One region of the Arthrobacter sp. SDR-2R genome, then DNA from elsewhere that is predicted to be linked to it. Evidence: predicted binding sites of a transcription regulator. Region 1 holds the regulator's gene; the other holds the start of a gene.
The links. The regulator LexA, encoded in region 1, represses DNA repair genes until DNA is damaged. The targets are predictions, from matches to a motif close to TCGAACANNTGTTCGA.

Region 1 (14,813 bases):
GTCGTGGGTGTCGATCTTCAACCGGAAACGGATTTCCTTCAGAACAGTGTTCGTCTGGTTCTTCCGGGCCTCACGTGCCTTGACCGCGGCCTCGTACTTGTACTTGCCGAAGTCCATCAGCTTGCACACCGGAGGCTTCGCCTGAGGTGCAACTTCAACGAGATCAAGGTCGGACTCGGCAGCCAGTCGCAGGGCATCCTCAATACGGACGATTCCTACCTGTTCACCTGCAGGGCCGACCAGCCGCACCTCGGGGACGCGGATACGCTCATTGATTCTTGGCTCGCTAATGTTAAAGCTCCTGTGTTTGTTGTTGAGTCCGGCAAATAGAGAAGGCCCCCAATTGCCGGAGCAATCGAAGGCCTCAGATAGGTTGGCTCGGCAACCCCGTCAGGGCTGCACGCACACAGTCCCGGCGTGTGCCGGTCCATGCCCAACCAGATACCCGGCAACCTTACGTCCCCTGCAGGTTCCAAAGGAACGCCTGGGACAGCGGCTGACGCGGGTGGGAGAGAACTCCGCTTGCAAACTGGAAGCCATTCTACAGAAAAAATTCCCGTCAACGCCGCAAAAGCGCTGTTGGGAACCTGATCGTTTGGGACAATCCCTGAAATAACGACATCCAGTCGGTCTGTGTCAAGCTTACCAGTATGAGCACCTCAGACAGTAATTCGTACGTCTTCGAGCCCGGTGACGCAGGCGCAGACGTTTCACAACAGATCCGGGACATCTCGGAAGTCCCCGCCATCGAGGTCATCACCACGGCCGCCGTGCACCTCATGAGCGCAGCCGCGGTAAAGCTTGGCCTGGCCGCAGAAGACAACGCGGCCGAGCTGAAGGACCTGGACGAGGCCCGGAAGCTGATCACCGCCCTGGCCGGCCTGGTGACGGCAGCTGCCCCCGAAATCGGCTCGCAGCACGCCGGACCGTTGCGCGATGGGCTGCGGTCCCTCCAGCTGGCGTTCCGTGAAGAGTCGCTGATTCCGGATGCACCGGGCAAGGGCCCGGGCGAAAAGTACACCGGCGCAGTGAACTAAGGAAGAACCCACCCAAGCAGCGTCCGACGGCGGGACGGCCTTTCAAGGTCGTCCCGCCGTCGTCGTTTCCAGGCAAAGCACCCGGGGCTTGACCGGCCACTCCGTACCTGCCGTTCAGCGCGGCGGACGGAAATATCGGGCGGCGGCTTTTCGGCGGCGCTGCTGGAGGGCCAGGCCCACCAGGCACAGCACGACGCCGGCGGCGCCAACCGAAACGAAACCCCCGGACGGTCCCATGAGGTCGATGAAGATGCCGGCCAGCGGCGAGCCGAGGGCAACACCAGCGGTCAGGGCTGAGCCGTACCAGCCCATCGCCTCCCCGCGCCGTTCCTCCGACACCAGGTCCGCGACCGTTTCGGAGGCTGCGGAGAGGACGGGGGCGCAGAGCAGGCCGGGCAGGATGGAAACCAGTGCCAGCGTCCAGGTGTCGTGGGCGAAGGCCATGGGCAGCGTCAGCGCCGCCATTCCCAGCAGCAGGATGACAGGCGGGATGGGCCGGTGCATGGCGCCGTAGATGAGTCCGCCCACCACCGAGGCGGCGCACCAGAAGACGAACACGATGCCGATCTCGCTCTGGCGGCCTCCGGTTTCCAGCGCCGCAACGATGCCAACGTCGGTACCGCTCAGGACCATGCCGGCGCCGGCGGCAACGGCAAAGAGTGCCGCGACCGTTGCGGTGAACCACGCGAAGCCGCCCGCCAGCCTTCCGCGCAGTCCCTCTGCCGCACGGCTGGCCGTCCCGGCCGGTGACAGTTCCGCGGCGGCTTCCTGGACGTGGGCCGGAGCGGTGGCGACCACGGCGGCTTCCGCGGCATGTTGCTCATCCCCGGCGCATTCGGCGGTTTGCGCCGGGCTGCGGGTGGGCGGGTTGAACCACATGAGGGACAGCCCTGCCAGGGACGTGGCCACGCCCACCACGGTCAACCCGGCAACGGTAAATCCACTGGTGGCCACCACGGCGCCGGCGGCCGGCCCGATCATGAATACCATTTCGGTGGTGATGGCGTCCAGGGCGAACGCGGTGCGGCGCTGGTCGCCCTCCGCCAGGACGCCCAGGGACTGCCGGACCACGCTGAAAATTGGCAGCGTGAGCAGGCCGCCCACGAAGACCAGTGGGAGGAGCCACTGGTAGGACACGTGCGGCACCACAGACCAGATCAGCGTCTCCGAGATCACGGACGGGATGAGTGCGGTCCGCAACCCTACGGTGTCAACGCGCCTGCCGCGCCACGGGGCGCCCAGGGCAATACCGATGGTCATGACCGCTGCGGCGGCGCCGGCCGCGGCATAGCCCTGGCCAAGGGTGAGGACGATGTGCAGGGTCAGGAGCACCCCGGCCGCTGAGTGCGGGATGCGGGCGATCATGCCAACCAGCAGCAGCCGGCGGATTGGCCGGACGGCGAGCAACTCCCGGTAGAGAGCGAAATTCACGAAACGGTCCTTCAGGGTATGCCGCAGCACTGGCGGGGATCACCCATCCGGCTGCGTCTAGTCGGGAGCGCGCCTCAGTTTGATTTCCAAGGAGTCGACGCGCTCCCCAAACAATACATTCCGCGACCACTCCGCCTGGAGGTTGGCCACCAGTTCCTGGACCCCGGCGGCGTCCAGGCCGTCCTCAAGGTACAGCACCACCTGAAGTTCCGGCCCGGCACCCCCGCCAGGGACTACTGCGCCATCGGCAGCACTGGAAGCCACTCCCCTGCCCGGCATAAGCCCAATGCTGCGGATGGCGGCGAACCCGGAGGCTGCGCGCGCCATTTCATCGGCCAGCTGGGGGTCGTTGTAGGAGGGGGTCCAGTCGTGCTGCTTTGCCAATGCCCAGACCCCCGGACGGCGCACCACGAACGTCACGTCGGCGCCCGGGTCCAGGACCAGGAGCTCGGCGCCTTCGGCGACTGCCGAGAGGGCAGCCCGCGCGGCGTACACGGCGACGGGCCGGGCCTCGGGATGCCAGGCGGCCAGCCCGGCGGCCGAGGTGAAGGCGGGGAGGGCAGTCCTGCCGTCAGCCGCCTTCAGCGTTACCAGCGCCATGTCCGCCTGCTTGTCAGCGTGCAGTCCGTGGGCTGTTTCCGACTCTTCAGCCAGCTGCGCAACAATCGGAATGAAGACCCGGGCCGTTGCCAGGGCGGCCACGACGCCCGCTTCATCGCCTGCCCCTTGCCGGAGCGCGTCCAGGGCGGCGAGGTAGCCGGCGTCGGCCGTTCCGTCGTCGTCCTCGAAGTTGTGGATCCTGCCGTCGTCACCGGCCAGGCTGCGTCCTGCCCATGGCTGGCCCGCCGAATCCGTGGCGCCACCAGCGCCGGACAGGGCTGCCGCGATATGTCCGGGCAGCTGGCGTGCTGGCTGCCGCCCTGGCTCCTCGACGTTAGGCATGGGGTCGATGTCCGCCGGGTCAGCGCCGGCCGGCGACGTCGAGGGCTTCGGGCAGCGTGAAGGCTCCGGCGTACAGGGCCTTGCCCACAATCGCGCCTTCCACGCCCAGCGGGACCAGGGACCGGAGGACCTTCAGGTCGTCCAGGCTGGAGATGCCGCCGGAAGCCACAACCGGCTTGCCGGTCTTTTCCACCATCTGGCGGAGGAGTTCGACGTTGGGGCCCTGCAGAGTGCCGTCCTTGGTCACGTCGGTCACGACGTAGCGGGAGCAGCCGGCCTCTTCGAGACGGCCAAGGACCTCCCACAGGTCCCCGCCTTCCTTGGTCCAGCCGCGGCCGGCGAGGGTTGTTCCGCGGACGTCGAGGCCCACGGCGATTTTGTCGCCAAAGCGTTCGATGGCCCGGCGGGTCCACTCCGGGTTCTCCAGTGCAGCCGTTCCCAGGTTGACCCGGGCCACGCCCAGGTCAAGGGCGGCTTCCAGTGTTTCGTCGTCGCGGAGGCCGCCGGAGAGCTCCACCTTGATGTCCAGCCGGCCCACGACTTCCCGGAGCAGGTCTGCGTTGGAGCCGCGGCCGAAGGCGGCGTCCAGGTCCACCAGGTGCACCCATTCGGCGCCTTGCTGCTGCCAGTTCAGCGCAGCTTCAAGGGGGGTGCCGTAGCTGGTTTCACTGCCCGCCTCGCCCTGGACCAGCCGGACGGCCTGGCCGTTGACGACGTCGACGGCTGGCAGCAGTTCAAGTACCGGCAGGTCATGTGCGGTGGTCATACTCATCCTCGGTGTCGATTTCGGTGCGGAAAGCAGGGCGCTGGGTCCGCGATGCTGTTGGGGTGAAGTTGGCGGCCCTCGCGCTGTGGGCTGTGGTCAGTTTGCCGGCACGGTCAGCAGGTAGGCCGCCACCAGTGACATGGCGGCCAGAACGTAGAACGCCACCTGTGTCCAGAGTGGCTTGCGCTGCTGCCGGAATGAGATGCCGCCACCTATGAGGATGCCGGCGAGGCCCATCAGGAGTACCGACCACATCTAGGCGTCACTGCCGGCGTCCGCCGGTGCTGCAGCGGATTGACCGCCGGCCGGTTTCCGCAGGCCTTCCACCCAGTTGCGCAGGAGCCGCGCACCGGCGTCGCCGGACTTTTCGGGGTGGAACTGGGTGGCGCAGAGGGGGCCGTTCTCGACGGCGGCGATGAAGGGGCCGCCGTGTTCGGACCAGGTGACCAGGGGCGGCGCCATCCGTGGCTGGATGACGTCGAAGTTCCATTCCTGCACGCCGTATGAGTGCACGAAGTAGAAGCGTTCGTTTTCGACGCCGGCAAAGAGTTTGGAGCCTTCCGGCACCTTGACCGTGTTCCAGCCCATGTGCGGAACCACCTCCGCGGGGAGGGCCTCTACCTTGCCGGGCCATTCGCCAATGCCTTCGGCTTCGGTGCCGTGTTCCACTCCGGCTTCAAAAAGGACCTGGAGGCCCACGCAGATTCCAAGCACGGGGCGTCCGCCTGCCACCCGCCTGCCGATCAGCCTGATGCCGTCCACGGCCTTGAGTTCGCGCATGACGGTCTCGAACGCACCTACGCCCGGAACCACCAGGCCGTCCGCGTTCAGTACATCCTCGGGCTTGGCGCTCAGGACTACTTCCGCGCCGGCACGTTCCAGTGCCCGGACTGCGGACCTGACGTTCCCGGAACCGTAATCGAGCACGGTGACCGTGGGTTTGCCCTCGGGTGAAGGCAGCTTGCCTGATGCTGACGGATCGATGATCGCGCCGTCTTTGAGGACCTGGCCGCTCACAGCGCCCCCTTGGTGGAGGGGATGCCTTCAACCCGGGGATCGGGTTCGACGGCGGCGCGGAGGGCGCGGGCGAAGGCTTTGAACTGTGCCTCGACGATGTGGTGCGGGTCCCGTCCGGCCAGCACGTTCATGTGCAGGCAGATGCCGGCGTGCAGGGTGATGGCTTCGAAGACGTGGCGGGTCAGGGAACCGGTGAAGTGGCCGCCGATCAGGTGGTACTCCTGCCCGGCCGGCTCGCCCCCGTGCACCAGGTACGGGCGTCCGGACACGTCCACCACAGCGTTCGCAAGCGCTTCGTCCAGCGGAACGGTGGCCTCACCGAACCGGCGGATCCCGGCCTTGTTCCCGAGGGCGGTCCGCAGGACCTCGCCGAAGGTGATGGCCACGTCCTCAACAGTGTGGTGGACGTCGATGTGGGTGTCACCCGTGGCCTTGACCGTCATGTCGATCAGGGAGTGCTTGCACAGGGCCGTGAGCATGTGGTCGTAGAACGGCACGGAGGTATCGATGTCCGATACGCCGGTTCCATCGAGGTTGATCTCCACGAGCACGGAGGACTCGCTGGTGGCACGCTCCATGCGGGCGGTCCGGGCCGCAGCTGTATTCGATCCGGTGGGACTCATGGTGAAGGATCCTTTGTGGGAGAAGAAGTAGTTCAAGGCGCCCAGCGCCGCAGTATCAAGTCTAGGCGGGAAGCGCGGCCTGGCCCGCAAGGATGCGTTCCAGGGAGGTAAGGAAGGCTGTGGTTTCCGCCTCAGTGCCTGCGGTGACCCGAAGGTGGCCGGGGATGCCCACGTCGCGGATGAGCACTCCGGCGTCCAGCAGCTCCTGCCATACCTGGTGCGGATTTTCCAGGCCCCCGAAGAACACGTAGTTGGAGTCCGAGGCGGCAGGCTTGAGGCCCATCCTGGTCAGTTCGGCCACAATGCGGTCCCGCTGCGCCTTGATGTCCTGGACATCGGCCATCAGTGCCTCGCGGTGTTGGAGCGCGGCCAGTGCGGTTGCCTGGGTAATCGCGGACAGGTGGTACGGAAGGCGCACCAGCCGCAGGGCATCGGTGACCTCCGGGGCCGCGGCCATGTAGCCGAGGCGGGCGCCGGCGAGTGCGAAGGCCTTGCTCATGGTGCGGGAAACTATCAGCCGCTCCCGGCCGGGCAGCAGGGTCAGGGCGCTGGGCGTGCCGTCATGCGCGAACTCGTGGTAGGCCTCGTCGACGATCACCACGGTCTGGCTGTCCTCGCCGGCGTCATAGACAGCCTCCACAACGTCAAGCCCCAGGCCGGTCCCCGTGGGGTTGTTGGGCGAGCAGAGGAAGACGATGTTGGGCCGCAGCTCCTCGACCTGCCGGGCGGCGGATTCGGCGCTCAGGTCGTAGCCTTCCGAGCGCACTCCCGTGATGTATTGGGTGTCGGTTCCGCTGGCGAGCAGAGGGTACATGGAGTACGTGGGTGGAAAGCCCAGGGCGGTGCGGCCGGGGCCGCCGAAGGCCTGGAGGATCTGCTGCAGGACCTCGTTGGAGCCGTTGGCTGCCCAGAGGTTTGATTCGTCGAGCCCGTGCCCCAGGTATTCCGCGAGAGCTTTCCGCAGGTCGGTGAATTCCCTGTCCGGGTACCGGTTGAGGCCTGCAGCTGCTTCCGTGACCGCCGCGCTGATGGCGGCGCGCACGTCCGCCGGAACACCATGGGTGTTCTCATTGACGTTCAGCAAAATGGGAACGTCCAGTTGGGGTGCCCCGTAGGGGGTCAGCCCGCGAAGATTGCTGCGGAGGGGAAGTCGGTTCAGACGCTCTAGCTGGTCGTTCACCTGAACAGTTTAGTTGCCGCGGCAACTACCGGAAAATGTGACGGATTCTGTTCGCCACCGGCGTTGCTGTCCCGGTCATCTTTCTCAAAGGCCAACACCAGGTGCCGCTCAGTGCGTGGGGACGAACAGCTGCTGCCCCGGCAGCACAGCGGCGGCCGGAAGGTTGTTGAGCTGGACGATGTCCGCCACCACGTCCCGGGCATCGCGGTCCGGAGCAACAGCGCCTGCGATGCTCCACAACGACTGGCCCGCCTGCACCGTCACGGTGACCGTCGGCGTCACGGCCAAATCCGCAGCTGAATCGGATGCCTTGGCCGGTGCGTTGAAAAGTCCGGACAGGGACAGCAGGAGTACCGCGAGGAGCACAAGCGGAACTCCGATCAGGACGATCCGCCCCCGGCGGGTCAGCCTCAGGGGCGCTGCTGACGGCGTCCGGCGCTGCGAGGGCTTCCGGGTCTGCAGGGAAACGCGGTGCGTAGGTGAAACCTGGTGAAGAGATAAAGCTGACATGAACTAAGCCCTCCTGGACCTGCCGTGCTGCCCGGGTGTCCGCCCGCTGCCGCCCTGCCGTTCACACCGTGTCCGGAGCTTCTCCGGCCATGTTTTCGAACGGGGCAATCGCTGGTTAGAACACATGTTCGAACTTTGCTTGTTAAGTTTTAGCACCTATCAACGAACAATGTCGAGACTCGCTAGAACAAATGTTTGAAAAAGCAATGTGGCTGGCCTAGCTTTGAATCAAAGAACAACCACCACTGAAGTTGAACAGCAGGGTCTGACAATGACAGTGGGAGTCCTTCCGGCGGCGCTGTGGAACAGGCCGCAACGGAAGATCCGGCGGCAAGCGAAAGGCATTGGCGAATATGGCAGCAGCAGCCGCCGGGGGCAGGACCGCCCCGCAACCCAGGAAGACCGCCAAGGGCTTGACCCCCCGGCAGAAGAAGATCCTCGAGACCATCCAGCGCTCGGTCAATGACAACGGCTACCCGCCCTCCATGCGGGAGATCGGCGACACGGTTGGCCTGGCCAGCCTGTCCAGCGTGACCCACCAGCTTTCGCAGCTGGAGAAGCTGGGTTACCTGCGGCGCGACCCCAAACGGCCGCGGGCCATGGAGGTGCTGATGCCCCTCACGCTGGACAGCGGAAGCAATGCCGCCGGCGCCTCCCCCGCGCCGCAGGCCACGGGCGGCGGTGCCACGGTAACGGAGCTGCCCACCGCGCTGGATACGGCCATGGTTCCGCTGGTTGGCCGGATTGCTGCCGGCGGTCCCATCCTCGCTGAGCAGCTCGTGGAGGATGTCATGCCGCTCCCCCGCCAGCTGGTCGGCCAGGGCGAGCTCTTCATGCTTAGGGTGGCCGGCGACTCCATGGTGGATGCCGCCATCTGTGACGGTGACTGGGTGGTGGTGCGGCGCCAGGCGGACGCAGCCAACGGGGACATCGTTGCTGCCCTGCTGGATGACGAGGCAACCGTCAAGACATTCCGCCAGCGCGACGGCCACACCTGGCTGCTGCCCCAAAACACGCAGTACGAACCCATTCTGGGCGACCATGCCACCATCATGGGCAAGGTTGTCTCGGTCCTGCGTTCCCTCTGACCGCGTCTCCCGCGAAGGGACGGCCTGCCGGAAATTGCACGGCGGCTGCCCCCGCTGGCGTCGTTCGCCTGCCGGGCCCTACGTGGTCGCGTCCGCGCCCAGCCTGGCCAATGCCGCCAACGCCTTGCTGCGGTCCTTGGTAGCCCAGAACGGCGGCAGAGCGCCGCGGAGGAATCCGGCGTAGCGCTCTGTTGCCAGCCGGGAATCCAGAACGGCCACCACTCCCTTGTCTCCGGTGGACCGGATCAGGCGGCCGGCACCCTGGGCCAGCCTGATGGCGGCATGCGTGGCCGAGACGGACATGAAGCCGTTTCCGCCGGCCTGGGCCACGGCACGCGAACGCGCGGTCATCAGCGGATCATCCGGCCTGGGGAACGGGATGCGGTCGATCACCACCAGGCGGCAGGAGCCTCCCGGAACGTCAACCCCCTGCCACAGGGACATGGTCCCGAAGAGGCAGGTATCCGGTTCGTCGGCGAACTGCTTCACCAAAGCTGTCATGGTCGACTCGCCCTGGCAGAGGACAGTCACATCGAGCTTCGGCCGCAGGGCGTCGGCAGCCTCTTCGGCAGCCCGTCGGGATGAAAACAGGCAGAGGGCACCCCCGCCGGACGCTTTGATGAGCGCTTCCAGTTCCTCCAGCGCCTCCGGCGAAACGCCGCGGCCCGGCTTTGGCAGGTGGCCGGCCACGTAGAGGATGCCCTGTTTCGGGTAGTCGAAGGGCGAGCCGACATCCACACCCGTCCAGCTGGGTGCGCCGTCGCCGATGAGGCCCAGTCCCCCGGCCGCGGGTTCAAATGCCGAGCCAATGGCGAGGGTTGCAGACGTCAGCACGACGGTGTGCCCGGCGAAGAGTCCTTCCCGGAGCCTGCCTGCCACGGACAGCGGCGCGATATTGACCAGCACCGGGGCATTGTCATCGGGCTGGGAATATCCCTGGCCGGGATCGAACGTGCCGGCCCGGGAAAACCACACGACCTCGCGGTTTTCACGGGCAGCAATAAGCCGCTCACACAATTCCAGGATGAGCATGAGGCGGGACCGGGCCAGCTGCCGGCCGCCGTCGGCCGTGGCGTTGCTGTCCCCCTTGGAATCGGACAACGCGGCCCGGCACGCCTCCCGCAACTGGTCCATGCAGTCCAGCTGTTCGTCGTTCAGCCCGTTGGGAAGCAGGCCGCTGGGCGCACCGGCGAGGGCCAGTTCAAGGTTTGCGGCTGCGGCGTTCAGCGCGTCCACCGTGATGGCGGTATGTTTGCGGGCGCCGGAAGCGGCAGCGTGGACCATGGCCACCGACAGCTGACCGGACACGGCTCCGGTGACCCGGTCCTGCAACTCGTGCGCTTCATCCACCACCACGACGTCGTACTCGGGCAGGACTGCAAGTCCTTCGAAGGCGCTGACGGCCAGCATGGCGTGATTCGTCACCACCACATCTGCCTCGGCTGCGTCCTGCCGGGCCAGCTCGCTGAAGCACTCGGCGGCCATGGGGCACTTTTGGGCCCCCAGGCACTCCATGGAAGTGACGGAGACCTGGCGCCAGGCACGGTCCGTCACACCAGGCAGGAGCTCATCCCGGTCGCCGGTGGCCGTCTTCTCCGCCCACTCGCGGAGCCGCACCACCTCCTTGCCAAGCTGGGACGAGGGTCCGCCCACGGAGGCGGCAAAGTGCGGGACGCTGGCGTCTTCGCCCAAGGAGAAAAGCTGACCCTCGGAAGGCTCCTCGGAGGGGAACCCGCCTTCCAGTTTGTGCCGGCAGACATAGTTTGACCGGCCTTTCACCAAGGCAACCTTGACCGGCCGTTCCAGGGCCGGGGTGATGTTCTTCAGCAGCCGCGGCAGGTCCCTGCCAACAATCTGGGTTTGCAGGGCCAGCGTGGCCGTGGACACCAGAGCGGGCTTGTTGCTCTCCAGGGCGTGGGCGATGAGCGGCACCAGGTAGGCCAGCGACTTGCCCGTGCCCGTGCCCGCCTGGACCAGCAGGTGGTTGCCGGTTTTGATGGCCCGGGCCACCTGCCGGGCCATCTCGTGTTGTCCGGTGCGGCTTTGTCCGCCCATGCCGGCGACGGCGCGGTCGAGCAGTTCGATGACGAACTGCTCGCCGGCCGTCTGCGCGGTTTCGCCGGCGGCGGGGTCAGTCATTGACGATGAACGGTTCCAGTTCGGACGCCAGGCCCTCGCGGACCTTCACCGCAGCCCTGGTACCTGCCTCAACGTGGTCAACGCTGAGGATTTCAGCGTCGGACTCATGGAGCTTGCTGACCAGGTCTCCGCGGTCATACGGGATGAGGAGTTCCATCTTGACCGAAGGCCGGGGAATGGCTTCGCTGATGGCCTTCAGCAGTTCCGGGATGCCCTCACCCGTCCGGGCCGAGACCACCACATGCCGCGGTTCGCGCTGCTTCAGGCGCTCCACCACGAACGGGTCAGCTGCATCAGCCTTGTTCAGCACGATGATCTCCGGCACCTTGCGGGCATCAACTTCGCTGAAGACCTTCCGGACGGCGGCGATCTGCCCTTCGGGGTCCGGATGCGACACGTCCACCACGTGCAGGATCAGATCCGAGTCCGCCACTTCCTCGAGGGTCGAACGGAAGGCCTCCACCAGCTGGGTGGGCAGCGAACGGACGAATCCAACGGTGTCGGCCAGGGTGTATCCCAGGCCGTCCGCGGTTTCCGCCTTGCGGACGGTGGGATCCAGGGTGGCGAACAGTGCGTTCTCCACGAGGACTCCGGCGTCCGTAAGCCGGTTCAGCAGTGAGGACTTGCCGGCGTTGGTATACCCGGCAATCGCCACGGAGGGCACTTCATTACGACGGCGGTTGGCCCGCTTGGTCTCGCGTGCCGGCTTCATTGCGGCGATTTCACGCCGCAGCTTGGCCATGCGGGTACGGATCCGGCGCCGGTCCAACTCGATCTTGGTTTCACCAGGACCTCGGGAGCCCATGCCGGCGGCAGCGCCACCCACCTGGCCACCGGCCTGGCGGGACATCGACTCACCCCAGCCGCGGAGGCGCGGAAGCAGGTACTCGAGCTGCGCGAGCTCCACCTGCGCTTTGCCTTCACGGCTCTTGGCATGCTGGGCGAAGATGTCAAGGATCAGCGCCGTGCGGTCGATGACCTTGACCTTGACGATGTCCTCAAGTCCGCGGCGCTGGGAAGGCGCAAGTTCAGCGTCCACCACCACCGTGTCCGCGCCCGTGGACATGACGATGTCCTTGAGCTCCAGCGCCTTGCCTGACCCCAGGAAGGTTCCCGGGTCCGGCTTGTCACGGCGCTGCACCATGCCATCCAGGACCTCCGAACCGGCGGTCTCGGCGAGGGCTGCCAGCTCACGCAGCGAGTTTTCGGCGTCGGCAAGCGTTCCCTCGGACCAAATCCCGGCCAGGACCACGCGCTCCAGGCGCAGCTGGCGGTATTCAACTTCGGTGACGTCTTCGAGCTCGGTGGACAGGCCTGCCCTTCGGCGCAGCGCGCGCCGTTCCTCGAGGTCCTGCTGGTCGCCGTCGTATGTTGAGTGTTCTTCGTCGAGCCGGGAAATGGCCTGCGCCTTGCCGAGCACCGCTTTTCCATTGCCGCTGCTCTCACCGCCGGGCGTGCTGACAGTCTTGGCCGGGACGTCCTTGGCGAGGATCCGGTCGATAACAGCCTGGATTTCCTGCGGACTCATGTCCTGGGCGGCTGGATCGGAACCGGTGTTGGGCTGGCTGGTCATGGTCTCCTTTGAAGATTCGGCAATTCCAGAATAGTGCTGATTGCTTGGAAGTTGGAACGTATTCGCGCTGGGCTGACGGCCTGCGGTCATGCAATTCTCCTGGTTGTCTCGCGGCCGGCTGCGATGCCGGGGCCGGGATGCCGCGTCAAGGGGCGGCAGGGCTAAAAAGGCCGGAAAAATAGCGGGAAGTGCAGCAGGAGGCTGACTTTCGAGTATCGTCCGGCGGCCGGGCAGAACAGATGCGTCTGGCCGGTGCACAAGCGGAAGGCTGAAAAACCTGCATCGCTGCGGGACGGGCTGTCGCTGGAGGACAGGCTGCGGGGACGGGCGTGGCCCGTGCCGGCTACTCGAAGATCAGGAACATGCCATCCAGCGTAGCAGAGGGGGTTCTGCACGGTTTCCCATTACGCTGCAAGGGGAACTACTCTGGCCAGTTATGGAGTCCGCACACTATTTCAGCACGTCCCCCGCCGGCCCCTTTACCCGTAAGCCACTCACGGTGGAGCTGGCCGGCGAGACCCGCAGGCTCCACACCTCCGCGGGAATCTTCAGCCCGGACGGGATCGACAAGGGCACCGCGGTGCTCCTCGCCGATGTTCCGGCGCCGCACCCCCAGGGGAACCTGCTGGATATCGGATGCGGCTGGGGGCCCATCGCACTCACCATGGCGCTGCTGGCGCCCGGGTCGACGGTCTACGCCGTGGACGTCAACGAACGCTGCGTCGCCCTGGCCAACGAAAACGCGGCCGCGCTGGGGCTGTCCAACGTCGTCGCCAGTACACCCCAGGAGGTGGACGCCGGCGTCAGGTTCGACACCATCTGGTCCAACCCGCCCATCCGGATTGGCAAGGACGAACTGCACGCCCTGCTGAAGCTGTGGCTTCCGCGCCTCGCGGACGGCGGCACGGCATGGCTGGTGGTGCAGAAGAACCTGGGCTCGGATTCGCTCCAGCGCTGGCTGGCCGCCGAACTGGACAGTTCCTTTACCGTGACCCGCGAGTCAACGTCCAAGTCCTTCCGGATCCTGAAGGTTACGAAAGCGTCCCGCTCGCCACAATGACGGCGGGGCCGCTGAGTTCCACGTGCTCGTGGCCGGCGGGGCCGGCGAAGAACTTCACGCCCACCACACCTCCGGGAACGTTGACCCGCCAGGCATCAGGGGCTTCCGCGCCGGCCCAGTGCCGGATGGCGACGGCGGCAGCACAGGCCCCCGTTCCGCAGGACTGGGTCTCCCCCACGCCTCGCTCATGCACCCGCATGGTCACGGATCCGACGCCGTCATGGACCAGAGGCTCCGCAGGGACGACGAACTCCACATTGGTCCCATTCACGGGGACCGGATCGACCTTGGGAGCCGTGAAGAGGCGGGTGCCTTCGAGCTCGCTGAGTTCCGCGAGGGCCACTACGGTGTGTGGGTTGCCCATGCTCACGGAGAGGGCCGGCCGGGGAACTTCCAGGCCGTCGGCAGTGACCAGGGAATCCATCGCCTTGGCGCTGGCCTCCCCGGGGAATATGAACTCCCACGGGCCCATGTCCACCGCGTAACCGTTCCCTGTCCGGACCACGGTCTTGACCCCTCCGCGGGTGCCGATGGTGAGTGATCCGCCGTCGGGCAGGTCGATCAGGCCCTCGGACCGCAGGAAGTGGACGAAGACCCGCACGCCGTTGCCGCACATTTCAGACAGTGAGCCGTCGGCATTGCGGTAATCCATGAACCATTCGGCGTCCGGGGCATCGGTGAGCAGTTCCCGGCCTTCCGGCAGGAAACGGGACGGGACAGCCCTGATCAGGCCGTCGGCGCCGATTCCCCGGTGCCGGTCGCAGAGCGCTGCGGCCTGGTCTGCGCCGATGGCGTGCACCCCCTCGGGATCGGCCACCAGGACGAAGTCGTTGCCGGTGCCATGCCCCTTGGAAAAGCGGAGCCCGCTCAGTGCGTGCAAGGCAGTCCCAGTGGCTTCTGCGGGGGTTGCATTCATGGTCACAAGCGTAACGGCGGATGCCGCCGGTGCTGAAACCGCGGCTACCGGCCCGGATCCTGGACGCACACCTCGGCCGCCTTACCCGTCAGCTCCGGGTCCTGCCAGTCCAGCCAGGTGATGCGGGGGTCGGCGCGGAACCACGTCAACTGGCGGCGCGCGAACTGCCGGGTGGCCACGATTGTTTCCTCTGCGGCCTGCTCAACTGTTGACGTGCCGTCGATGACCCGCAGGAACTGTGAATAGCCCAGTGCACGGGATGCTGTTTTGCCCTGCCGAAGGCCCCGCGCGTCCAGCATCCGGACCTCCTCCAGCAGGCCGGACTCCACCATCCGGTGAACCCGTACCGCCAAGCGCTCCCGCAGGACCTCCCGGTCCACGCTCAGGCCCACCTGAACCGCAGGCTGGTAGTACTCGCGGCGCGGCATGAAGGAACTGAAGGGCCGTCCGGTAAGTTCATGGACTTCCAGTGCGCGGATAATCCGCCGGGCGTCCGAGACCCTGTCCGCGGATACGGGGTCCAGGGCCCTC
Region 2 (14,813 bases), 800 kb from region 1:
GGGAGGTGATTGCCATGGAGGCAGCCCAAGGCGACCGTATTGTCGTGCACGGCAGGACCGTGGGGTCCTCGGACCGGCATGGGGTGATTCTTGAAGTCCGTGGCGAGGGCGGCAGCCCACCATATGTGGTCCGCTTTGACGACGGGCATGAAACCGTCATGTATCCCGGCGGTGATTTCGCCGTCGACCACGGAAACAAGACCTGACCTGACGGGGCCGGCGGGATTCCGCCCGCCCCCTGGCCCGCCCCACCGCCTGGCCCGCCGGTGCTTCACCTGCGGGTGCTTCACCTGTCAGACTGGAACGATGGATCTCTTTCCGTCCGCCAGCACGTCCTCCACTCCGCCGCCGCGCACCGGCCCGCGCGACCCGGGCGACGCATGGGTGGAGGGGGAACGCGGCCGGTACTGGGGCAGGTTCGGCGCGGCCGGCGTCCTGGCCTACGACCCCGGCAAAGGTGTGCTGCTGCAGCACCGCGCCGTCTGGAGCCACAACGGTGGAACTTGGGGCCTGCCCGGCGGGGCACTGCACCAGGGCGAGGAACCGGTCGACGGTGCCCTCCGCGAAGCCTACGAGGAAGCTGCCGTCCCGCCGGAGAGCGTGGAAGTGCTGTTCACCTCCGTGCTGGACCACGGCTACTGGTCCTACACCACCGTGGTGGTGCTGGTGCGGGAATCCTTCGAGCCCGTCATCAGCGATCCCGAAAGCATCGCACTGCTCTGGATTCCCACAGCCGAGGTGGACGCACTGGAGCTGCACCCCGGATTCGCGGCGTCGTGGCCGGACCTGCTGGCGCGGCTGGACACCCAGGATCCCTGATAAGCCTTTCCTGGACTGCCCACCCTGGAAGTTGGACTGACGGACCGGGCTGCCCTGCGGGCGTGTGTAGGTATCCCTGGCGCGAAATTAGGTACCCGTTACTGGTGCTGCCCGCATGTGCAGGCCGTTATGCTCCAAGCTACGGCGAAGTCGGGGCTGCTTGATCTCTGGGCAGGTAAACCGGACAACCACCGTATTAGCCCTGACGTGTCCCATTTTTGGGGCCATCTCCGGTTGGCTGAATCTACTTCCCAGCCACGAAGCAAGGTTGGTGAGCCAGTTGTCCATTCCTCTCCTGTCACCGGGTGCCACGTCGCAGCCAGGCTTACTGCCGGGCCGGACTCCTGCGGGGGTCCAGATCCCTGCCACTACACAGCGACATCAATATCCTGCATTCTTCGGCATGGTGGCGCATGCGGCGCGGGAGCGCGTCCTCCCGGTACCCGGGCAGCGTGAGGACCAAGATGCCGCGCTCCGCCGCCGGTAGTGCCTTCGCCCGGCTTCGGGGCAGCCGGCCCCAGGATCCCCGCCATGCCCTGGCGCCCCAGGCAGGAGACACCATGACCGCCGTGCTCGATGCCCCCGGACGCAACGGTGGGCGCCTGCGGCCCCGCGATGTGGTCTTCGCACTGGCAGGTGTCGTATCGCTGGTGCTCGCCGCAGGGGCGGCCTCCACCGTGGACCTGCCCGTCAACAGCGACCTCGGGCTCGTTGCCGTCCTGCCCTATCCGTACTGGATGGGGCTCGTGCTGATCAATCTCACCTTCATCGCGGCGCTGCGGGGGGACGCCCGGGGCCCGGCGGGCCGCGCAGTGATGGTGTGGCTCCTCGCAGTGCTGGTTGTGGAGCTGTTTGGGACCGCAGCGTTTGTGACCGACATACCGCGGGGCGAAGTAGCGTTCAGGCATTTGGGCATTGCCGACGCACTATCAAGCACGCAGGTCATAGATCCTGACATTGACGCGTACTTCAACTGGCCGGGTTTCTTTGCCCTCCTGGCCACGGTCATCAAGGCATCCGGCCTCCAACCGGTGAGCATAGCCCTGTGGGCTCCTGTGTTCGACGTTGGGCTGTGGCTCATGGCCCTGGCAGTGCTTGCCCGGACCTTGACCGCTGATCCGCGACGGCGTTGGCTGGTGCTCTGGCTTTTTTGCCTGGGAAACTGGCAGGATCAGGACTATCTGTCCCCGCAGGCCTTCGCTTTCTTCCTGTACCTCATCCTGATCGCCCTGCTCGTCGGACCATTGGCCGCGAACCCCGGCACTTTCCGTGGCTTCCGGCCCGCCGACCTGGCGGTTTGGTGGCGGGGCCGGTCCCCCTGGGAGCAAAGGCCGCAGCACCGGGTGAGCGCTTTCGTGGTGGCCCTCCTGCTTGTCGCTGTGATCTGTGCAAGCCATCAGCTGACGCCCTTCATGATGCTCATTGCCATGACCGCCCTCAGCCTCAGTGGGCGTCTCTGGTCCAGCCGGCTGCCGCTGATCACTGCTGTGGTGCTTGTACTCTGGCTGGTTTACCCGGCAAGTGCCTATCTCATTGGACACCCGCCCCTTGAGGACGCAGGATTCCAGGGTGCGGTTGCGGCTAATGTCGTTGACCGCGTCACCGGGACCCCGGGCCATTCGCTCGTCGTGAAAGTCCGAATGGTCCTGACCCTCGTGCTGTGGGTCCTCGCGGCGGCAGGGGCGGTACGGGACTGGCGTAGGAAGCGGCTTGACATCCGGGTGGTCCTGCTTGCAGTCACCCCGCTCCTGCTGTTCCCGATGCAGTCATACGGCGGGGAAATGCTCATCCGCGTCTCCCTGTTCGCGCTGCCCTTCGTCGCCCTGCAGGCGTCCTCGGCCCTGCTGCCAAGGGAGGGCGGCACGCGCCTTCCTTTCCTGGCCGTGTTGGCCCTTGTGCCCACCTTCCTGCTGCTGACCTTGTTGATCGAGACCAGCAGGTTCGGGAATACGAAGTTCGACATCTTCACCGACAGTGAGATGGCCGCCGTGGCCGAAGTGGAGCGGATCGCGCCTCACGGGGCGGCCATTATTTCCGCTGCCCACCCCACACCATGGCGCAGCGATGCCTACCTGGAACACCGGTACCGGACCATGGACGAGTTGTGCCGGCGGGACTTGTCAGCAGCGAGCTGCGGCCCAATCTTCTATAACTACGGCCGGCACAACCCTGCCGGCGCCTTCGTGCTGCTCATGCGGTCAACAGAGGCAAGCCTCGAGCTCCAGGGCCAGAGCACCGAACGCAACTCCAAGGAATTGGAAGACTGGCTAAAGGCCCAAGGAGGCGTGGAGCTCATATTCAGTAACGCCGACGCCCGAATCTACCGGTTGCCGTCGCCCTGATCCTTTAGTAGCCCTCGCCGTACTCGGCGGTCACCAGGATGGGCAGGTGATCGGAGTTTCCGCGCGGCAGGGTTTCCACGCTGGTGATGTCCAGGCCCAGGGACGTGGCAAAGTCGAAATGACCCTTGAACACCTTGTACCTGGTGTAGGTCCGCCTGTTGCTCAGCGAGAGGGCGTACCCCGAGTTCTTCATATGCATGTCCAGGTTCTTGGTGAAGAACGGATAGTTGAAGTCGCCCACCATCAGGGTCATCAACCCCTTGCCCATGCTCAGCAGTTCGGCGTGGGCTGCGTGGATCTGCTTCCTGCGCAGCGAGTTCGATGCGGTCAGCGGGGCTGCGTGGAACGAGCCGATCACCAGTTCATGCTGGGTTTCGTTGTCCATCACCCGTGTTCCGATGAGCCGCTCATGGGCCGGGGCCAGCACCCGGTCATGCATGGATTTCTTTAAGGCGAAGGATTGCGTGTCCAATGCCGTGAACCGGGTGGTTCGGTAATAGATGGCCAGCCCCAGCCGGTTGCCCTTGGTGACGTCGGCCAGGTGCAGGGGACCAAGGGTCTCCGGCAGATCGCTGGAATCCACTTCCTGGAGGCACAGCGCATCGATGTCATGGTTCCGTGCCAGGGCAAGAAGCTCGCCGCTGGCCTTGTGCTTGCGGAGGTTATAGCTGATGACGCGCATGGAACCTCTTTTGGGTTGCTGACAGGGCCAGTTCCTGAGTCTAGTCCGATTGGCACCCGCACCCTCCAACATTTCGTGGCCTTGCCGCAGCGTGCCTTCCACGGCAGGAGGATAGAGTTAGTGCCAATTCACTGAAATTCCGTAAGGGGCCAGCCTTGACTGCAGACCTGTCCGAACTCGCCGGGGGCAACTTCTACTACCAGGACCTTGGCGGCGGCCTGTTCCGGTCCACCATCCACGCCCAGGGCGCCTGGAACGCCCACGAACAGCACATGGCTCCCGCTTCCGGGTTGATGGCAGATGTCCTGGAACGGCACCAGCCGCGCGGGGACATGCGGATGGCCCGGATCAGCTACGAAATCCTTGGGCTGATTCCCGGCGGCGAGTTCCGCATTGACACCACCACCCTGCGGCCCGGCAGGACCATCGAACTGGTCCAGGCCGAGCTGGTGGCCGGGGGCCGGACCGCGATCCGTGCCACCGGCTGGCGCCTGCAGACCAGTGACACCGCAGGGGTGGCCGCCGTCGAGGACGCGGCGATACCGGGGCCCGATGAATGCAAACCCTATGACGGCTCCGCCGTGTGGCCCGGAGGCTACATCCGGTCCCTCGAAATGCGGGTGGCCGAAGGGCACCGGCCGGGCGCCGGGAAAGTATGGCTCCGCACCGACCATCCGCTGACCGACCGGGCGGACAGCGGTGACTTCGCGCGGCTCATGGGTCTGGTGGATACCGCCAACGGCATTGCCGCCCGGGTACCTCCGGGCAAGGACAGCTATGCGTTCCCCAACCTGGACCTGCAGATCCACATGTACCGCAGGCCCGAGGGGGAGTGGCTGGGGCTGGACAACGCGGTGTCGTTCGGCCGCGACGGGATCGGGCTGACCTCCACCGTGCTGCACGACCGGCAGGGCCCGTTCGGCCGCGCTGAACAAATCCTGACCCTGCGCAAATCCTGACCCTGCGCACGTCCTGACAGTACGCGGGCGGTGGCCGGCTGCTGGGTGTCCGCGGGCAGCATCCTTGCTCCTGGTATGGTGCGCGGCGTATATCGCTGAGTATCGTTGTATATCGTTCGCGATCGGCAAAGGAGTTCATCATGCGTGCTTCACACCCCACAGGGGGATTCGGCGGGAACAATCTGGACGGCATGTGGCAGGCCGTGGAGGACTTGCGCGCCCGTTTCGACAAACGGGTGGGAACCCGCGCCGGGAAGGGAGAGGTGCGGGCAGCGGTGCTGGCACTGCTCGCGGAACGGCCCATGCATGGGTACCAGATCATCCGGGAGATCGAGGAGCGCAGCGGCGGCAGCTGGAAACCGAGCGCGGGTTCTGTCTACCCCACGCTGCAGCTGCTGGCCGATGAAGGGTCCATCAGCGCCGAGGAATCCAACGGGCGGAAGATCTACTCGCTGACCGAAGCCGGCCGTGAGGAGGTGGCGGCCCAGCGGGGATCTGCGCCATGGGATCCGGCGGCCTCCATGAACGGAGGCGGCATCGCTTCCCTTCCCAAGGCCGGGATTGAACTGGCCCAGGCTGCGGCGCAGGTAGGCCGAACCGGTTCAGCGGAACAGGTGCAGCAGGCGGTGGCAGTGCTGGACGAGGCCCGCCGCCGGCTCTACGCCATCCTCGCCCGGGACTGATCGGGTGTCGTCGATCGTCCATGCCAGGGACGACCCGCAGCGCCCGTTGAGGCAGCACCGCGGGCGCTACCGGCGGATCCTGCGCTTCGCCGCCTGGAACCTTGCAACCACGTGGTGGTTTGAGCTGTTCCTGCCGCGGATAGGGCTTGGTGGCGTCGCCGCCCGGACGCGCTCCCGGAGGATGCGGCAGTTTGCCCGGCGGTTCCATGACCTGGCCGTGGAACTCGGGGGCCTGATGATCAAGGTGGGCCAGTTCCTGTCCTCCCGGCTCGACGTCCTGCCTCCGGAGATCACCAAAGAGCTCGAAGGGCTGCAGGACGAGGTGCCGCCGGTGGCCTTCCCTGGAATCGCCGCCCTGGCGGGACAGGAACTGGGTGCACCGCCGGACCAGGTTTTCGCCTCCGTGGACGAGTCTCCGATTGCAGCCGCCTCGCTGGGACAGGCCCACCGGGCCCGCCTGAACCCCCTGGATGCCGGGGACACTGGACTGGATGCCGTGGTCCTGAAAGTTCAGCGTCCGGGCATCGGCGCCATCGTCGACGTCGACCTTGCCGCGCTGCGGAAAGTGGCCGGCTGGGTCAGCCACGTCCGGCTCGTCTCCCGCCGCGCCGACATGCGTGCCCTGGTAGAGGAATTCGCCATGATCAGCCTGCAGGAGATTGATTACCTGCACGAGGCAGTCAACGCCGAGCGCTTTGCGGCTGACTTTGCCGGTGATGACCGGGTGGCGGTACCGGAAGTTGTCTGGGAACGGACAACCCGCCGTGTACTCACCCTTGAGGATGTCACGGCCATCAAGATCACCGATGCCCGTGCGCTCCGTGCCGCGGGCATCGATCCCGCCACGGTGGCCCCGGTTTTTGCCGCCATCATGTTCGACCAGCTGTTCACCAACGGCTTCTTCCATGCGGACCCGCATCCTGGGAACATTTTCGTCACTCCCGTCCGTGCAGGCGCAGGCGAACGCCCCTGGAAACTGACGTTCATTGACTTCGGCATGATGGGCGAGGTTACCCCATCCACGCGCAGCGGCCTGCGGAAGCTCCTGATCGCAGCAGCCGCACGCGACGGCAAGGGACTCGTGGCGGCGATCAATGACGTCGGCGTCCTGATGCCGTCGGCGGACAGCGATGGCCTGGAACGCGCCATGACCCAGCTCTTTGCCCGCTTCGGCGGCATGGGCTTTGCCGAGCTCCGCGAAGTCGACCCCCGGGAGTTCCGGGATTTCGCGGTGGAGTTCGGCGACGTGGTCCGCTCGCTGCCGTTCCAGCTGCCGGAGAATTTCCTGCTGATCATTCGAGCCATGTCCCTGACCTCCGGTGTGTGCAGCGCGCTGGATGAACGTTTCAACCTCTGGGACTCGGTGGAACCCTACGCGGCGCAGCTGCTGCGCGACGAGCGCGGCAACGTGGTGCAGGACGTGGCCCGGCAGGCGCTCGATGCCGCCGGTATTGCCTTGCGCCTGCCCGGCAGGCTGGACGCGCTGGCCGGCCGGCTTGAGGAGGGCTCGCTGGAGGTGGCTGTTCCGCGGCTGGAGCGGCAGGCGGCGCGGCTGGAACGGGCGGGACGGCGCGCGGCCTCCGCCGTGGTTTTCGGTGCCCTGCTGGTGGCCGGCGCCATCGTCCGCGCCGACGACCTGGCGGCCGGGAACGCGCTGATGGCTGCGTCGTCCCTTCCGCTGCTGCACGCCCTGTGGGCCGGGCGCCGGGTTCGTTAAGGCGGTTGCCGCCGTCGGGCGTAACCTAGGGATGGCCTGCCCGCACCCGACCCAGGAGTTTCGCAACAATGCACCACACCGGTACAGGACTCCGCACGCTTACCGTGGTGCGGCAGGACGTGTCCCTCGGCGCGGGCCGTGACCTCGAATTCGGCCTGGAGCTGCTGGCCAGGGCCAGGAGCGGCGGCATCGGCCCCACCCTGCGGCTGTACCGGCCGGCTCCCACTGTGGCGTTCGGGCAGCGGGACACCCGCCTGCCCGGCTTTGACGCCGCCGCCCGTGCCTGCCGGGACAACGGCTTCGAACCCCTGGTCCGGCGGGCGGGGGGACGCGCGGCCGCCTACCACCGTGGCACCCTTGTGGTGGACCATATCGAACCGGACGCGGACGCCGTCGCCGGTTCCAAAACCAGGTTCGGTTACTTCGGTGAGCTCTTTGCGCAGGCGCTGCGGGGCGTTGGGGTGCAGGCGGCGGTGGGGGAAATCCCAGGCGAGTACTGTCCCGGTGAATTCAGCGTGCATGGAACGGATCCAGCGGACAACTCCCGGCGGGTGAAACTGGTGGGTACCGCGCAGCGTGTGGTCTCGGGTGGCTGGCTCTTCAGCTCCGTCATCGTGGTGGAGGATTCCGCCCCGATCCGCAAGGTCCTCACCGACAGCTATGCCGCGCTCGGCCTGGACTGGGACCCGGCAACCGCCGGTGCCGCCAACGACCTGGTGCCCGGCCTTGACGTGGCAGCCGTTGAGCGGTCCCTGCTGGAAACATATGCGGGCCATGCCACCCTGGAAACTGCTTCCTTCAGCAGCCTGGGGGCATGACCCGCACTAAAGTTGCGGCGATGCCGCGCCTTGCCGGTCAGGCAGCCAGCCGGCTCTTGACCTCGGCAGCAGACGGGTTGGTGGCTGCGGAGCCGTCCGGGAAAAGCACGGTGGGAACCGTACGGTTGCCCCCGTTCAGCTGCTCCACGAGTTCGGCAGTGCCGTCCACCTCTTCGATGTTGACTTCCGTGTAGCCGATGCCCTGCGCGTCCAGCTGCTTCTTGAGCCGGTTGCAGTAGCCGCACCAGGTGGTGGAGAACATCGTGATGGTGCCGGATTCGGGAGTGAAGTCCACAGGGATCTCCTATACGTCGCTTGAAAGGTTTCCTTACCGTCAACCGTAGCGTGGCTGCCGGTATTCCCCGGTGCCTGACGCCTGGAACGGCGCCGGATGACAGTTTGTGGCGGGCGGTGGCAAGCTGGTGCCATGTGTGGACGCTACGTAATGGCACGTGCCGTGGGGGACCTGCTGGCTGAGTTCGATGCCGAGCTGGAGAGCGAGGTGAGCATCCCGCCGTCGTGGAACGTGGCACCCACCGATGCCGTCCCCATCGTGCTGGAGCGCCTGGTGGATGACAGTGCCGCGCCCCGGCAGGTGCGCCAGCTGCACGTGGCACGCTGGGGCCTGGTCCCGTCCTGGGCCAAGGACCCCGGAATCGGTTCCCGCATGATCAACGCCCGGAGCGAATCGGTGCTGGAGAAGCCGGCGTTCCGGAAGGCAGTCCAGTCCCGCCGCTGCGCGGTCCCGGCCGATGGCTACTACGAATGGAAGCAGGGACCTGGGAAGTCGAAGCAGCCCTACTACGTGCACCCGGGCACGGACCACGGGCTGGTCTTCGCCGGCCTCTACGAGTGGTGGAAGGACCCCTCCGTTCCCGAAGGGGATCCGGGCCGCTGGCTGCTCTCAACGTCCATCCTCACGGCCGACACGCCCCCGCCGGGGTCTGAATCCACCATCTTCGGGAAGCTGACGGAGCTGCACGACCGCGTCCCCCTGCCCATGGACAGGGACACCATGGAGGCATGGCTGGATCCGCAGGCGGATGACGCCGCCGGACTCGTGGACCTGGTGCGGTCCGGCGTCAAGAATGCCGCGGCCGACTGGCGGGTGGAGTCGGTGGGCAAGGAAGTGGGCAATGTCCGCAACAACGGCCCCGGACTGATCCGCCCGGTCGAAGCCCTGTTCTAGCGGCCTGTTTTCCCAGCCCTGTTTTTCAGCCCAGCTCCAGCAGCCGCACCCCATGGTGAGGCCGGGGATCAGACGGTGACCCTGCCGGCGTCGTCCACTCCCCACGTGGGGTTGTACGCCACTTCCCAGCGGAACCCGTCGGGGTCGGCGAAATACCCCGTGTAGCCGCCCCACGGCTGGGTGACCGGCTCGGCAATGATGTCAGCGCCGGCCTCCGCGGCCTCTTCCATGACCCTGTCCACGTCCCCGGGACCGGCGACGTTGTGGCTGAGGGTGATGCAGGGGATGCCGTCGGGAGGGCTGGTGCCCGCTTCGGCCTGCATCTGGCGGACGTCCCACAGGGACAGCACCAAGCCGTGGTTCACCTGGATGAACAGCACCTCCCCGGCAACCTCACGGTGGACCGGCCAGCCAAGGCCATCAACGTAGAAGTCGCGGGATGCCTGAACATTGCGGACTCCGAGGGAGATAAAGTCGACTCTTGGCTCCATGCTTCGATACTGTCAGATGATGGCGACAATTCAAGGAAACGATAGGGATGCCCGGGCCGACAAGGAACAGCTCGCTGCCGTTCGGGTTGCCGTTGATGAGGTGGATGAACAGATTGTCACCCTCATTGCCCGCCGCGAACGGCTGATCAGGATCGCCGGGACCCTCAAGGGTGATGACGCAGAGGTGCGTGCCCCGGGCCGGGTGGAGCGGATCATCGAGCACGTCCGGTCCGCCGCAGAGAAAAAGGACATCGATCCGGACATCGTCGAAGCAACCTACCGGGCGATGATCTCCGCGTTCATTGAACTTGAACTGCGGATCCACAAAGAAAACAGCTGACCTGTTCCGGGGGCTGGCGGAGGAGCCCTAAAGGGCTTCCTCCACCGGCACCCCGTGCTGGAACTCCCGGCCGTCCGCCTCACTGAAGGCTGACAGGACATGGCCCTGCCCCAGCCCGGTCAAGGCCGTCGCGGGAAAGCTCCCGGTAATGCTGTTGTCCGAGTGGGACACTCCCGACAGGTCGTAGTCTTCCTCGATTCCCTGGTCCCGGTTGAACGAGTAGCAGGCGATTGCCTCCCCGTTCATGAACTCAATGCACAGCCGTCGTTGCATGGAATAATCCGGCGAGGCTCCCATCAGGCCCACCACATAGGCGCCGGAGTCCGGAATGGTGCCGTCGATGTCGAACCGTGCAACCAGGGTGGAGTCCTGGGTCTTGATGCTTGCCTGCTTCAGGAGTGCGTCATCGGTACTCATGCCATCATCCTGCTCCCTGCCGCACGCTCCGTCCACCCCCGCCTATGTTTTGCTGCCTCCCCGGCGTAGACTGGATTCGTTCGAATACATATTCGAATAAGGGTCACAATCTGCAGCTGCAGGGAGGCGCACGTGGGCATGTTCAGCGAGTCCGTTGACGTGGTGTGCTCCGCTTCCGGGCAGCCGGAATCCCTGACGTGGGCAGGAACGTCTTACATTGTCTGTGCCGAACCTGTCCGCTGGTATGAACGCCGGCAATGGTGGGCAGAGGACACCCGGGCTCCGCTGGGAAGCGGACCGGGCGTGGTGGACCACGAAATCTGGCGGGTCCAGGTACTGCCTGCCAAAGTGGCGTCCCGCCCGATGGGGCCAGGAGAACCTGCCGTTGCCGAACCCCTCACCCTTGACCTGACCCGCCATATCCGCAGTGGCCGTTGGCGGCTGCTGCGGATCCATGACGGCCTTCGCCCCAAAACCGCATGAATCCCCACCTCCCATCACCATGAGCTTTACCCACCTCCACGTTTCCACGGCATTTAGTGCCCACTACGGTGTCTCCTGGCCTGAAGAGCTGGCAATGGCGGCCGCAGCCGACGGCGCAACGGCCCTTGCCTGCACCGACCGGGACGGGCTGTACGGCACCATCAAGCACCTCAAGGCCTGCATGGCGGCGGGCATCGACCCCATAGTGGGGGTGGACCTTGCAGTATTTGACGACGACGGCGATCAGCGCACACAGGTATCCGGCAGGGTGGTGGTGCTGGCCCGCGGCCACAACAACGGTGCCGGGTACCGTGCGCTGTGCCGGCTGGTTTCCGATTCCCACGCCAGGACCTCGGGGAAAGCCGGGGGAGCGGTGCCCGCCGCGGTCACCCGTGCCGAACTCGCCTCCCGCACCCTTGACCCCCAGACCCTCAAGCCGGTGCTGACCGTCCTGATTGGACCGGATTCCGACGTCGGACGGGCCATGGGTGGCCGGCGCTACCTGCGTCCACGGACCCTGTTCAAGCAATGGCTGGATGCCATGCCCGCTGGAACGGTCGTGGCGGAAATTGTCTCCCAGCTCAGCGCTCCGGGGACTCCCTTCAGCACCGCACATGCAGTCCGCATGCTCAGGCTCGCAGAGGAACACCACGTACCCGCCATCCTCACCAACGCCGTCAGGTACTGTGCCGCAGACGGCGCACCAACCGCCGACGTCCTGGATTCTGCCCGGACCCTGAAGTCCCTTCCGGAACTTGCAGGTGAACCGCTCCTGCAGCCCACCGGGCAGGGCTGGCTGAAAACCTCCGAACAAATGCTGGGACTGGGAAAGGAAATCATTTCCGCTGCCGGTTACGGTGCAGCAGACCTCAAACAGATGATGGCGCAAACAGAGGCGCTCGCCGACCTCTGCCGGATCGACCCCAGCACCGATATGGGGTGGAAGCAGCCAGTGGTTCCGGAAGCATCGGTTATTGGGATCAGCCAGGATCCGCACGCCGAACTTGTCCAGCGCTGCCATGCGGGAATCGGCAGGCGTTTCCCGGGGATCTCAGGAAAACCCGAACAGGAGATGCTGTCCCGGCTGGAGCATGAGCTTGGCATCATCCGGAACCTGGGTTTCTCCGCCTATTTCCTGACGGTGGCGGAGGTATCCCGCATGATCCAGGACATGGGGGTCCGGGCGGCCGCCAGGGGCTCAGGTGCCTCAAGCCTGGTCAACTACCTGATCGAGGTCAGCCATGTGAATCCCCTCCAGCATGACCTGATCTTTGAACGTTTCCTTTCCAACGACCGTGCCACCCTCCCTGACATTGACATCGATGTGGAAAGCGCGGAACGCCACAATGTGTACCACAGGATTTTTGACCGGTTCGGCCCGGAGCGCGTCACCCTGATGAGCATGCAGAACGGGTACCGGGCCCGGGGGGCGGTTCGCGACGCCGGGCTCGCGCTGGGCATGGACGACGGCGAGGTGGGGGAGATCGCCAAGCAGTTGTGGCGCTTTTCCGCCCGGAAGTTCCGTGAAGCCCTGCAGGAAAAGCCCGAGCTCCGGGAGTTCGCCGGCAGGGTGGAGCAGCGCGACATGGACGGGAACCAGCAGCTTGACCTCCTGGTGGACCTGACCGAACGCCTGGACCGGCTGCCCCGCCACATCTCCATGCACCCGTGCGGAGTGATCCTGGGCGATGCCACACTCCTGGACCGCACCCCGGTCCAGCCAAGCGGCCTGGGGCTGCCCATGAGCCAGTTCGACAAGCACGACATGGACCCCATGGGCATGCTCAAACTCGATGTCCTGGGGGTGCGCATGCAAAGCGCCATGGCCTTCGCAGTCCGGGAGATCATCCGCATCCACCCCAGCAAGAAGGACGTGGTGGAGGCAGGAAGGCACCCGGCAGGACCTGACGGAACAGGCCCTGACTACATCGCCGGGGACGGCCGGATCGACCTCAACGCCGTTCCCCTCGACGACGAACCGACATACCAGCTGATCAGGAGCACGCACACCCTGGGCTGCTTCCAGATTGAATCCCCGGGGCAGCGGGAGCTGATTGGAAAGATGGCACCCCGGGAGTTCAACGACCTCATCATCGATATTTCACTGTTCCGTCCCGGCCCCATGAAATCCGACATGGTGCGGCCCTTCCTGGAACACCGGCACGGGTTCGCCCCTGAGGTCTACCCCCACCCGGACCTTAAACCGGTGCTGCAGGAAACCCATGGGGTCACGGTGTTCCACGAACAGATCCTGAAAACCCTCGACATCATGACCGGCTGCGGGCTTGCCAAAGCCGACGAGTTCCGCAGGGCGCTGAGCAGCGACGACGGTGAAGCCAGGGTGGAGGAATACTTCCGGCGCAATGCAAAAACCAGGGGATACACCCCCGAAGTAGTGGACAAGGTATGGGGGACATTGAAGTCGTTCGCCAGTTTCGGCTTCTGCAAAGCCCACGGTGCTGCCTTCGCCGTCCCCACCTACCAGTCCGCCTGGCTTAAGACACACCACCCGGAAGCCTTCCTTGCCGGCTTATGGGAGCACGACCCCGGGATGTATCCCAAACGGCTGCTGGTGGCCGAAGCCCGCAGGCTCGGGATACCCATCCTTCCCCTGGACATCAACCGGAGCAAAGCTGAATACCGGGTGGAGCGGATCGAGTCCGGCCAGGACGCCGGCAGGCTGGGGATCCGGCTCAGCCTGAACGGGATCTACGGGCTGTCCGCAGCCGAATTGAAGCGGATAGTGGCAGGCCAGCCATATGACTCACTGGCAGACCTCCGCGCGCGCTCGCGGCTCAGCAAGCCAAGCATCAGGCGGCTCGCCCAGCTGGGAGCCTTTGATGCCCTGCACCGGGAAGCCGGGGGAACAGCCAACCGGGCCGACCTGGTGCAGCACCTGCAGCAGCTCCAGTCAGCCACTGGCGCGCGCAAAGGCGCCGACATCCTGGAGGGACAGCTGTCCCTACCCTTGGGCGATATTGAACTGCGCAACATCAAGCCCGGGCTTCCAGCCCCCACGCTGGTGGAAAACGTCCGGGCGGAACTGGACCTCATGGCCGTCGATGTCAGCACCCATCTGATGGAAAGCCACCGTCCCCTGCTGGAAAAGCTGGGCGTCACCACAGCCGATAAACTCCTCAGCCTGCGCAACGGGACCGAAGTGCTGGTGGCCGGGGTGCGGGTGGCAACCCAGACCCCTCCCATGCGCGGCGGACGGAGGGTGGTGTTCATCAGCATCGACGACGGCACCGGCTGCGTTGATTCGGTCTTCTTCCATGAGGCCCAGGAAAGTGCAGGGCCACTTTTGTTTGGCACCCGCCTGCTGCTGATCCGCGGCACCACCCGAAGGACCGGCCCCCGGGGGATCAGCCTGAGCGCAAGCATGGCCTGGGACCTCAGCCGCACCGAGACGCTGCCCTTCCCCGAGTCCTCGCCGGCGGCTGCCCAGGACGGCCCGCATCCCCTGGACGGCATCAGCAGGACGCTGGCGATTACCGGCTTTAACGGGTGAGCGTGCTGTGCGCCGCGTTGGTGGGCTCAACCGGAACCGATAGCATTGACGGTGGCTGGCTGTGGTCCCCGTATGCCACAAGCTATGAAGCCTCAACTTTGAATAGGAGACACCCGTGTCAGATGCCCAGCAGATCACCCTTCTCGTCGATGGCGAAGAGACCAAGGTGACTACCGGGACAACCGGTGCGGAACTCTTCTTTGAGCGCCGTGATGTTGTTGTGGCCCGCGTCAACGGCGAGCTGAAGGACCTGGACCAGGAACTGCCCGAAGGCGCCGAGGTGGAAGGCGTAACCATTGATTCGCCCGACGGCCTGAACGTCCTGCGCCACTCCACCGCCCACGTGATGGCACAGGCAGTGC

Region 2: AC3ANU_RS11670 (DUF6504 family protein) is a predicted target of LexA. The motif match lies at 10,538-10,553, and genes of this name have one in related genera.

The regions. Positions count from the first base shown of each region.
Region 1 is NZ_CM173231.1:3,282,126-3,296,938, forward strand. It holds gene infC (translation initiation factor IF-3) at 1-249, opposite strand, end outside; gene AC3ANU_RS15140 (DUF1844 domain-containing protein) at 651-1,037, shown strand; gene AC3ANU_RS15145 (MFS transporter) at 1,152-2,468, opposite strand; gene AC3ANU_RS15150 (SseB family protein) at 2,526-3,410, opposite strand; gene priA (bifunctional 1-(5-phosphoribosyl)-5-((5-phosphoribosylamino)methylideneamino)imidazole-4-carboxamide isomerase/phosphoribosylanthranilate isomerase PriA) at 3,430-4,176, opposite strand; gene AC3ANU_RS15160 (hypothetical protein) at 4,273-4,431, opposite strand; gene hisH (imidazole glycerol phosphate synthase subunit HisH) at 4,432-5,193, opposite strand; gene hisB (imidazoleglycerol-phosphate dehydratase HisB) at 5,190-5,816, opposite strand; gene AC3ANU_RS15175 (histidinol-phosphate transaminase) at 5,878-6,996, opposite strand; gene AC3ANU_RS15180 (LysM peptidoglycan-binding domain-containing protein) at 7,105-7,506, opposite strand; gene lexA (transcriptional repressor LexA) at 7,860-8,594, shown strand; gene AC3ANU_RS15190 (ATP-dependent DNA helicase) at 8,673-10,733, opposite strand; gene hflX (GTPase HflX) at 10,726-12,306, opposite strand; gene AC3ANU_RS15200 (class I SAM-dependent methyltransferase) at 12,743-13,366, shown strand; gene dapF (diaminopimelate epimerase) at 13,338-14,282, opposite strand; gene miaA (tRNA (adenosine(37)-N6)-dimethylallyltransferase MiaA) at 14,327-14,813, opposite strand, start outside.
Region 2 is NZ_CM173231.1:2,484,844-2,499,656, forward strand. It holds gene AC3ANU_RS11605 (DUF1918 domain-containing protein) at 15-206, shown strand; gene AC3ANU_RS11610 (NUDIX domain-containing protein) at 307-819, shown strand; gene AC3ANU_RS11615 (glycosyltransferase) at 1,380-3,161, shown strand; gene AC3ANU_RS11620 (endonuclease/exonuclease/phosphatase family protein) at 3,166-3,843, opposite strand; gene AC3ANU_RS11625 (thioesterase family protein) at 3,999-4,802, shown strand; gene AC3ANU_RS11630 (PadR family transcriptional regulator) at 4,943-5,485, shown strand; gene AC3ANU_RS11635 (ABC1 kinase family protein) at 5,490-7,202, shown strand; gene AC3ANU_RS11640 (lipoate--protein ligase family protein) at 7,271-8,020, shown strand; gene AC3ANU_RS11645 (mycoredoxin) at 8,058-8,315, opposite strand; gene AC3ANU_RS11650 (SOS response-associated peptidase) at 8,466-9,209, shown strand; gene AC3ANU_RS11655 (VOC family protein) at 9,278-9,700, opposite strand; gene AC3ANU_RS11660 (chorismate mutase) at 9,717-10,040, shown strand; gene AC3ANU_RS11665 (hypothetical protein) at 10,068-10,457, opposite strand; gene AC3ANU_RS11670 (DUF6504 family protein) at 10,590-10,940, shown strand; gene AC3ANU_RS11675 (DNA polymerase III subunit alpha) at 10,960-14,451, shown strand; gene thrS (threonine--tRNA ligase) at 14,567-14,813, shown strand, end outside.